DNA from 3 places in the Synechococcus sp. A15-44 genome. Region 3 is predicted to be linked to each of the others. Evidence: predicted binding sites of a transcription regulator. Region 3 holds the regulator's gene; each other region holds the start of a gene.
The links. Region 3 encodes NtcA, which controls nitrogen genes in cyanobacteria. Its sites were predicted from a motif close to GTANCNNNNGNTAC; they were not measured.
Positions count from the first base shown of each region.

Region 1: the regulator NtcA is predicted to act here: its motif matches at 2,032-2,045, upstream of SynA1544_RS05485 (DUF4278 domain-containing protein).
Region 2: the regulator NtcA is predicted to act here: its motif matches at 1,688-1,701, upstream of SynA1544_RS14235 (circularly permuted type 2 ATP-grasp protein).

Region 1 covers NZ_CP047938.1:977,913-981,187, forward strand. Annotated here, with positions in the region: gene SynA1544_RS05470 (hypothetical protein) at 1-103, shown strand, start outside; gene SynA1544_RS05475 (SDR family oxidoreductase) at 160-825, shown strand; gene SynA1544_RS05480 (J domain-containing protein) at 841-1,626, shown strand; gene SynA1544_RS05485 (DUF4278 domain-containing protein) at 1,841-1,945, opposite strand; gene SynA1544_RS05490 (hypothetical protein) at 3,031-3,192, shown strand.
Region 2 covers NZ_CP047938.1:2,553,193-2,556,467, reverse strand. Annotated here, with positions in the region: gene SynA1544_RS14240 (alpha-E domain-containing protein) at 1-167, opposite strand, end outside; gene SynA1544_RS14235 (circularly permuted type 2 ATP-grasp protein) at 161-1,636, opposite strand; gene SynA1544_RS14230 (sodium:solute symporter family protein) at 1,952-3,275, shown strand, end outside.
Region 3 covers NZ_CP047938.1:255,662-258,936, forward strand. Annotated here, with positions in the region: gene SynA1544_RS01310 (DUF3084 domain-containing protein) at 1-911, opposite strand, end outside; gene ntcA (global nitrogen regulator NtcA) at 939-1,655, opposite strand; gene rph (ribonuclease PH) at 1,714-2,457, opposite strand; gene SynA1544_RS01325 (cob(I)yrinic acid a,c-diamide adenosyltransferase) at 2,603-3,202, shown strand; gene dcd (dCTP deaminase) at 3,202-3,275, shown strand, end outside.

The sequences.
Region 1 (3,275 bases), 720 kb from region 3:
CCCTTATCTGCTGGTGGATGCAGAGACCGGCAGCACGGTCTCAGTGCTCACGGTGAAACAGTGTTTGCATCAGTACGGCGTGGAGGGGGATTTTTCGGCGTGATCCCTTTAGGGGATCGACGCAAGAGCCGGCAGGATGGCGGTTGCTGAAACCTCCCGATGGCGACGTTTCTGGTCACCGGCGCAAACCGTGGGATCGGCTTGGAATACTGCAGGCAGCTCAAGGCCCGTGGCGATGACGTGGTGGCCGTTTGCCGTCAAACCAGTGATGAACTGGAGTGCCTGGGCGTGCGGGTGGAAGCCGGCCTTGAGTTGAGCGACAGCCAAGCCATTGATGACCTGGTGCAGCGACTGGATGGTTTGCCCCTCGATGGCGTCATCCTCAATGCCGGGATTTTGCAGTCGATGGGCCTGATGGATTTGGATCCCTCCGGGATTCGCCGCCAGTTTGAGGTGAACGCCCTTGCTCCTTTGCTGCTGGCCAGGGCGTTGGTGGATCAGATGCCCAACGGAGCGAAGTTGGTGCTGATGACCAGCCGCATGGGCTCCATCGACGACAACAGTTCGGGAGGCTCCTATGGCTATCGGATGTCGAAGGTGGCGCTCAACATGGCCGGAAAGTCGTTGGCGATTGATCTGGAACCGCGGGGCATCGCCGTGGCGATCTTGCATCCCGGATTGGTGCGAACTCGCATGATTCGCTTCAATCCCAGCGGGATCCACCCCGAACAGTCGGTGAAGGGGCTGTTGGCCCGGATCGATGGCTTGACCATGGCCACCAGCGGCAGCTTCTGGCATGCCAATGGTGAGTTGTTGCCATGGTGAGGCGGGAGACACGCTTTGGGCTTTGATCCGCGTCAGTGGTCAGGCGGACGTCCTGAACAACGGGTCACCAGCAATGTAGAGGCGTTGCTGGCGGAGAACGACGCTTTGCGTCGCGAGGTGTTGCGGCTCAACCGTGAGTTGGAGCGACTGCAACGTCAGCAACGCCAACGCATTCGTACGGAGCCCAGATCCCATCGCCCCTGGACTGAGCCATCGGCACAAGCTCCACCGCGCATCAGCAGCCAACAGGTGCGGGCCTGGGGGCAGGCCCTGGCTCAGCAGCCGGGATGGACGGCACTGCGTCAGCGCGGATTGGAGCTGTTGATCGAGCAGCTCAACCGCAGTGGTTTTCCTGCCCACTTAACCCTTGAACAGCGGTTGGATCGGTTGGTTCGGGGGCTGGGAACAGATCTCATGGCGGCGGTGGGAGCCAAGCCGAACAAGCAAACAACGGCCGTTCTGGCGGCGTTTGCCTTGTTTGGGGTTCGCGCCAGTGAATGGCTGGATGAGGATCCACAGCGTGTGGTGGAGCAGTTGCGTCAGCGGCAGGACCAATCAGGTTCAAGGCGGCAGGGTCGCCGCACCCGAACGGACCAACGTCAAACGGATCGTCAGGACGATGGCCACGCCTGTGATCCACGCCGTGCCGCTTTAAGGGTGTTGGGCTTGGAGGCCAACGCGTCCCTCGCTGAGATCAAGCAGTCGCATCGAAAACTGGTGAAGCAGCACCATCCCGATCTCGGTGGTTCTGCTGAGGCGTTTCGACGCGTCAATGAGGCGTATCAGTCGTTGGTTCAGTGACGCTCTTGTCCGATGATCTGGGGTAGCAACAGGTGGTGTTGATGCCGGTGGAAGTTGGTGTGGTGCTGATTGGTGCTGGCTTTGCCGTGGGTGTGTCCCTCGCCGTCGCCGTTTGGTTTGAACGTTGGAAGGCAAAACAGCCCGATCCTGAAGGCAAATGAGCCATAAAAAAGCCCCGCCTCGGCGGGGCTTGTAAGAGGTCGTCGTGCTGTTGTCAGCTGGCGACTTTCTGACCGCGATAAACAAGAACCGGACGCTGAACGTTGGATGCAGCAGCGTTGTTCTGGTTGTACTTCTGGCCGCGATAGGTCAGGGTCATGATGGGTTCCTCGAAGCAAGCTCAGGTCCCCGTTCCATGGCCTGAGTCGAACTGCGGTCAACACGAGTGCTGACTGAACGTAGTGGGTAGCGGTTGCTACACATTAGTTATATCCATGCGGTCAATCCCTGTGTCGTTCACGCCGATACAAACCAGGGAAATTGGTTGCTCGTGAATTGATGAACTCAGTCTGGGTCTGGGTTCTTGGCTGTGATGAATTCAACGATGAATCCTGCTGAATGTATCTTTGCGATACCAGTTGACCTCTGAGGCGGCTTTTGGTCCATCTCGTCATCCGATGGTCCTTGGTCGGCTCTTGGGGCGGGTGGTGGTCAATGGTGGATTGTCGGAGGTTCGTTCCCAGGGGGGATGGAACGCGCATTGGCAATCCCTCCAACATTGATTGAAAGCAATCACCTCGACCCTCTTCTTGAACATACGGGTGCAACTCCCGTTGTTGGCAATTGAAAACTGAGAGCTGACGAAACAACTTCCTAGACCCAATTCCTTCGTGAAATCCCAATCCCAAATCATTTGCGTCAAGCGTCACTTTGCAATGAAGAAATCACGTCCCAGTGGTGTCAACAGATCCTTTTCTTTCTCCGCGTTGCGTATTGATGAACGACTGAAATCGATGTAGATTGTTCCTCCATATCCGCTCGGATTGATTCCGCTGGATTTTCTCGATGACGACGATTGACGTGGCCTGCTCTGCATAAGCCCTGAGAGCGTCTGTGTGGGCTGTTGATTGTGTGTTGTGTGGATTGGTCTTGGTGTCTTTTGAGTGCCGTCTGAATGGCCTTGGCGGATTTGCTGTAGGGCCAACGGTTGTCTACGCAACAGAACCACAGCTCCAATAGAGATATGTTTCAAGACCATGCTCTGAATGTCATGAGCTATCGAGAGCAGAATTGGAGGAGGAATCTCAAGCTGATCACTGTGGATGAGGTGCCACCCGCACAGCAGATTCAGGTGTCGAGATGGTTGAAGCAAAGGACAGAGCTTCTGCTCGGGCAAATACAGCCAGTAGATGCTGAATCTCTTGTTCAAGAGTTTGACGACTATGAAGATGCTTGCTGCTAGTCATGGACTGGCTTGATGGCTTGGGTTGGGCAGGAGTGATTTCAGTTGGAATTTCTTTCCTCTGGGATCTGTTCTTGCCTTTGAATCTGTTGGTGATTGGTGTTATCTACGTGACCACATTTATTGGCTGGCTTTTTCTCGCAAGAAACAAAATCAGTTTCTGAAGTCAAGCCCGTTTTCACCACAGAAAAATGCAAACCCCCATATCGAGACGCCAGGGATGAGAACGACCCCATGGGGGTGTCCG
Region 2 (3,275 bases), 320 kb from region 3:
CGGTGGCGATCCCCCGTCACCTCCACCAGCGGCAGCCATGGTTCGGCGCTGCCCGGAGGGCAGTCCAGCGCCATCGATTCACTCACTTCCAGAAAGCGCGAGATGTTTTCGGCACGTTCCAGATAGCGGTTGATCCAGTAGAGCGAATCGGCAACGCGGCTCAACACGGCACAGCCTCCTGGGGCTGCGGTGCCGCCATCCGTTGGTCGTCGACGATCCAGGTGTCCTTGCATCCGCCCCCCTGGGACGAATTCACCACCAGTGAGCCGCGCTTGAGGGCAACGCGCGTCAGCCCCCCTGGGCTCACCCAGTTGCTTGCGCCCCGCAGCACGTAGGGGCGCAGATCCACGTGGCAGGGGTAGAGCTCACCGTCACTGAGGGACGGCACGGTGGAGAGCTGCAGCGTGGGCTGCGCGATGAAGTTGCGGGGATTCGCACGGATCTTCGTGTCGAAGTCCGCCAGCTCCGAACGGCTGGCCTGGGGGCCGATCAGCATTCCGTAGCCCCCGGCTTCCGCCACCGACTTCACCACGAGTTGCTCGAGGTGTTCGAGCACGTAGCGCTGATCATCCGGCCGGGAACAGAGGTAGGTGGGAACGTTCTCGATGATCGGCTCCTCATCGAGGTAGTAGCGGATCATCGCCGGCACGTGGGCGTAGATCAGTTTGTCGTCGGCGACGCCGGTGCCAGGGGCATTGGCGATAGCGACCCGTCCTTGCCGCAGCACGTCGATCAGGCCCGGCACCCCCAGCATCGAGTCCTGGCGGAACACGGTGGGATCGAGAAAATCGTCGTCGATCCGTCGGTAGATCACATCCACGGGTTTGAGGCCGTTGGTGCTGCGCATCCACATCCGGCCGTCTTCGCACACCAGGTCGCGTCCCTCCACCAGAGGAATGCCCAACTGCTGGGCGAGATAGCTGTGCTCGAAATAGGCGCTGTTGAACACCCCGGGCGTCAGGATCGCCACGCGGGGGCTGTCACTCCAGGGAGCCAGGTCCTGAAGGGTGCGCAGCAGATGGGAGGGATAGTCGTCGATCGGTTGAACGGCACGGCCCTCGAACAGGCCAGGGAACAACCGTTTCATCACCCGACGGTTCTCGAGGAAGTAGGCCACCCCCGACGGACAGCGCAGGTTGTCTTCCAGGACCCGCCATGTGCCCTCGCCGTCGCGGATCAGGTCGAGCCCGGAGATGTGGCACCAGCGGTTGAGGGGCAGGCTGATGCCCTGCATCTGAGGTCGCCAGCCGGAGGAACTTTCCACGTCTTCCCGTGGGATCACACCGTCGTTGAGAATCTGCTGGGGGCCATAGATGTCGGCGAGGAAGCAGTCGATGGCTTCCAGGCGTTGCAGCAGTCCCCGCTCCAGGGTGATCCAGTCGCTGCGGCCAATCAGGCGGGGCAAGGGATCGAAGGGGAGAATCCGTTCGCTGCCTTTGAGGCCGGAATCGTTGAGGCGGAAGGTGGCGCCGAGGCGACGCAGCAGCTGACTGGCCGAGGCGTGGCTGCGATTGAGCTCGGGCAATCCCATCTGCCCCAGTGATGTGAGCAGCGTGGCCAGATCGTCGCGCGGCCTTGCCGTTTCACTGCAGAAATATTCGTCGAAGCCGACCGTGGGTTTGTAGTCGGTAAACATCCCGATGGAATGAGGGGAAGGCATCCAACGCGTCGGCCGATCCCCCTTCGGGTTGCAGTTGCTACACATTCCGCAATTTCATGCGACCGGGTGCTGATCGCCTGCTGTTTGGGTATCCGAAGGCACCTGAATGGAGGGCGACAGCCCGGCTTGGGAAGCCTTTTTGCTTACCTGTTTCTTGAGTTCAAAGGGGCTGGGCCTTGGATGAATTGCTCTGGGCGCGACTGATCTTTGCCCTCGGTGCCGTTGTGACCGCGGCGACGGTGGTGATGATTCTGCGCGGACATTTGTATTGGAACCGCAGGGGGTCGACGGATGTCCGCTGACTCGGTTCCCTTCCTTCAGCCCGGGATCGCCTGGGCGTTGGTGGTGCTGTTCTCCGTTCTCTGGGTGGCGCTCGGGATTGCCTGGGGCCGGCGCGGTCAAGGCAATGCCGACGACTACATGCTGGCGGGGCGCAACATCGGGCTGGCCCTGAGCACGGCCACGTTGATGGCCTCCTGGGTCACCGGCAACACCACCCTGCTCGCCCCTGAATTCGGCTACAAAACCGGCCTTTGGGGCATGTTCAGCTATGCCCTGGCCGGGCTTGGTCTGATCCTGTTCGCCCCCCTGGCCTCGCGGATCAAGCAGTTGATGCCCAACGGGCGCACCAGCGGCGATTTCATTCGTCTGCGCTACGGGCGTCTGGCCTGGTGGGTGTTCATGCTGATCACCGCGATCTACACCCTGGGCTTTCTGATGACCCAGGCGATGGGTGCTGGCCTGCTGTTGCAGGCTCTTTCAGGCTTCAACTACCACGTGGGGATGGTGGTGGTGATTGGTGTCGCCACGCTTTACACCCTGTTCGGTGGAATGCGGGCTGTGATCGGCACCGATTTCATTCAGTCCCTGTTGATCATGGTGCTGCTGGCGGTGGTGGCGGTGCTCGCCTTCCGTCAATTTCCGATGCCCGAGGTGCATGCCGCGTTGCTGGCCCGGCATCCCGATCGGCTTGATCTGCTGCTGCCGGCGGGTTTGTTGATCGCCTGGAATTCCGCCCTGTTTTCGATGGGCGAGGTGTTTCACAACAACATCTGGTGGTCCCGGGTTTTCGCGAGCCGGCGCTCGGTGGTGATGACCTCCTTCGTGTTGGGGGGAATCGCCTGGATGAGCGTGCCGATGGTGACGGGCTCCATCGGCCTGGTCGCCCTGGCCCGTGAGTTGCCCATCGAGCAGGTGAACATGGTGTTCCCTGTGATGGCAGCCGATCTGCTCGGTGCCGGCGGCGCGGCTCTGGTGTTTGTGGTGGTGTTCGCCTCGCTCACCTCCACCCTGGATTCGCTGTTGGCCTCCACCGCCGATCTGCTGGCAGAGGATGTGTACTTCCGCCTGTTGCGCCCCCAGGCCAGCGACCTGCAGCTCAAGCAGGCGGCGCGGTTGATGGTGGTGGGACTGGCTGTCGTCACCCTGGCGCTGTCCTGGCCGCGGCTGGATTCGCTGGCGTCGGTGCTGTTCTTCACCGGTGCCTTGGTGGCTTCCACGGTTTGGCCTGTGGCGTGTGGCCTCTACTGGCGCACGGCCAACCGCACCGCTGCCATTGCGGCCATGTTGGCCGGCAGTGTTGTGGGCCTGCTCGCCTACGTGTTGATCGCGCCCT
Region 3 (3,275 bases):
GGTTGCAGTGTGGTGGTGGCCAGCACGTCTCCGCGTTGGGTCACCGGCCGGTTCGGACGCACCTCGGGGAAGGCGTACACCGCTGTTTCACCTCGCAGCACATTGGTGGCTGAGCGCAGCGAGATCACCCAGGTCTCCGGTTTGCGGATGATGCTTTGCAGGCGTTCCACATCGCTGCGCGGAACGCGGATCAACTGCCGTTCGGGTGCTTCGCCAGGTCGCACTTTTCCGTAGGCGTTGAGATTGGCCTCCTGCAACAGCCTGTCGACAGCCTGTTTGGCCTGGTCCGGAGCATCGAGTCGAACCGTTGCTCTTGCCAAGGTCTGTCCGCTGCTGATCACCACCGATCCACGCCGCAAGGCGACCAGATTGCGTTCCAGTTGTTTGAGTTCCTGCTCACCGGCTCGGATGCGGCTGCGAACGCTGTTGAGTTCGGCTTCCGTGCGCTGGATGTCCGCATCGCGGGAGGCGATGTCCTGGCTGAGGCGTTCACGTTCGGCTTCGAGTTGGGCCAGCTCCTTCTGAAGAGGAGCCAGTTCGAGGCGCAGGGTGTTGGCCCGTTGCTGTGATTGCTCGAGCTCAATGGCGATCCGTTTGGTTTCCGTTTGGGTCTTGTCCCGTTCCCGCTCGGCTGCCTTTAGCTGCTGACGGCTGTCTTGGAGTTTCTCCTGCAGGGCATCCAGTTCAAACAGGCCCACCCGCAACTGCCGGCTCACCAGAAGCATCAGGCCAAGTGAGAGTGCGCTGATCAGGCTGCCGGTCAACACCGTGATCAAAACGGCGGTGCGCCGTGGGCGCATGCTGAACAAACTCAGTCGCGCTTTGCCGACGCGGCTGCCCAAGCGGTCGCCCAGGGTCGATAGCACGCCCCCGAGCACCAACAGAACCAGAATCAGTGCCCAGCCGCTCATCGCTGCACAAGTCGGGCGATGGCAGGCCTAGCTGAAGCGTTTGGCCAGCGCGATCGGATCCAGAACGGTGATTTTCTTGCGGTCAATCTGAACCAGACCGGATTGACGCAAGTCTCCCAGCAGACGCGTGATTGTGACGCGTGTTGAGCCAATTGCTTCAGCGATGGCCTGATGGGACAGGCGCAGGTCGATGGTGATGCCTAGCTCATCTGCCACGCCGAAGTCCCTGCAAAGCACCAGCAGGAAGCTCACCAGTCGGGATGACATGTCCCGATGGGTGAGGGTTTCAATCATCGTCTCGGTCTGCAGAATCCGGCTGGAGAGACCCTGAAGCAAGCGCAGGCCAACGCTGGTGTTTGCTTCGATGGCGGCCTTGACGGAGGTCGCTGGTGCCGTCACCATTTCGACCCGGGTGAAGGCCACAGCGTGATAAAAGCGGTCGGACCGTTGGCCTGTCAGCAGTGACAGCACCCCGAAGAGGCTGTTCTCGCGGAGCAGGGCCACGGTGATCTCTTCTCCCGATTCGTAGACGCGGGACAGACGAACGGCTCCCCGGCGGATCAGATACACCCGTTCTGCGGGATCTCCAGGGAAAAAGATGGTCTTGTTGCGATCCACCAGATCACTGCTAGCGCCATCGAGATCCCGGATGATCTCCAGCAGAGAACGGTTGGCGGGCTCTGCGCTGGGAGCTGGAGCCACCATCTGCGGGGCGTATCGGCTGAAACCTCGGCTACTGGTCATGACAACCCCCTGGTGTGGCGAAGTTACGGAGCCGGCGGTGGCCGCCATGTAGCGGTTATTACTTAACGCTGCTGTGCTCGTTGAAGGCCTGGCGTTGCGCCTGCATCAGGGAGCTCAATCCCGGCTCTGCTAAATCCAGCAGCTCATTGAGTTGGCTGCGACTGAAGGGCGCACCCTCCGCCGTTCCCTGGATTTCCAGCAGACGGCCATCGCCGGACTGCACAACGTTCAGGTCCACCTCGGCTCGGCTGTCTTCGCTGTAGTCCAGATCCAGCAAGACCTGGCCATCAACCAAGCCCACGGATACAGCCGCCACCTGATCGATCAGGGGCGATTGCTCCAGCACTCCCTGGTCCACCAGGGATCGGCAGGCTTGGTCCAGGGCAAGCCAAGCCCCGGTGATCGAGGCCGTCCGGGTGCCGGCGTCCGCTTGGATCACGTCGCAGTCGATCAGCAAGGTGCGCTCCCCTAGACGCTCCATGTCGATCACGGCGCGCAGGCTTCGGCCGATCAGCCGCTGAATTTCCTGGGTGCGACCCGAGAGTTTCATCAGCTCCCGTGATTGCCGCTGTGGGGTGGATCCGGGCAGCAACCGGTATTCGGCGCTGAGCCATCCCAATCCTTCTCCCTTGCGCCAGCGGGGAACCTTGTCCTCCAAGCAAACGCTGCAGAGAACAGCGGTTCGGCCGGTGTGAACCACAAGGGAGCTCAAGGCAAACCTCATGGGATTCCAGGTCACCGAGAACGGTCGCAACTGCTGCGGGCGACGGCCATCAGTGCGTTGTTCAGGGGATTGGCTCATCGGTGGTGTGCAGTTCGTCAAGCCTCGCAGGCGGTTGGTTCTCGCCCTGTCCAAACACCATGGGTGGTGTCAATCCCCTTGTGGAATGTGATCTCGCCGCTACATTCAAGGTCTTGCCGGGGTCGCCCGGACAGATGCTTCCGTGATGACCACAAGCCTCGCCGACCCCCAATCCTTCCAAAATTCCCTGGATCGGGATCAGCAGGCCTTGCAACGGGCGGGCCTGAGGCCCTTGCCTGCCGTTTCTGATCCGCCACCCCTGCATCTGGTGGCTCCCGAAGGGCAGCTGCAGGTGCATACGGCGCCTTATCGAGGCAGTTTCGCCAGTGTTCTCAGCCAGGCCATGCGAGCTGCCGGCTTGGGCAGTCGTGTTCTGATCAGTCAGTTCCTCAAAGGGGGCGTGCAGCAGGGATCGGCCGGCCGGGTGAAGCTCTGCGGAGGCCTCGTCTGGCTGCGGCCGGAAGTGCCCCTCTGCCTCTCCTCGCCGGGGCATCCCGGTGGTGCGGAGGCGGTGGCTGAGGTTTGGTCCATCTGCCGTCAGCATCTGATCCAGGGAGATCTCGACCAGCTGGTGTTGGATGAACTCGGCCTTGCCGTGGCCTTCGGATACCTGGATGAGGCGGACGTGATTGCAGCTCTTGAGCAGCGGCCCGCTTCGATGGATGTGATCATCACTGGACCTACAATCCCCGCCGGTGTGGTGGAGATGGCAGATCAAGTCACGGAGTTGCGCCGAGGTTTCTAATGCTCAAGTGCGATCGCTGGATCACTCAACAGGCCGGGCAGGGAATGATCGAGCCATTCCAGAGCGGTTTGGT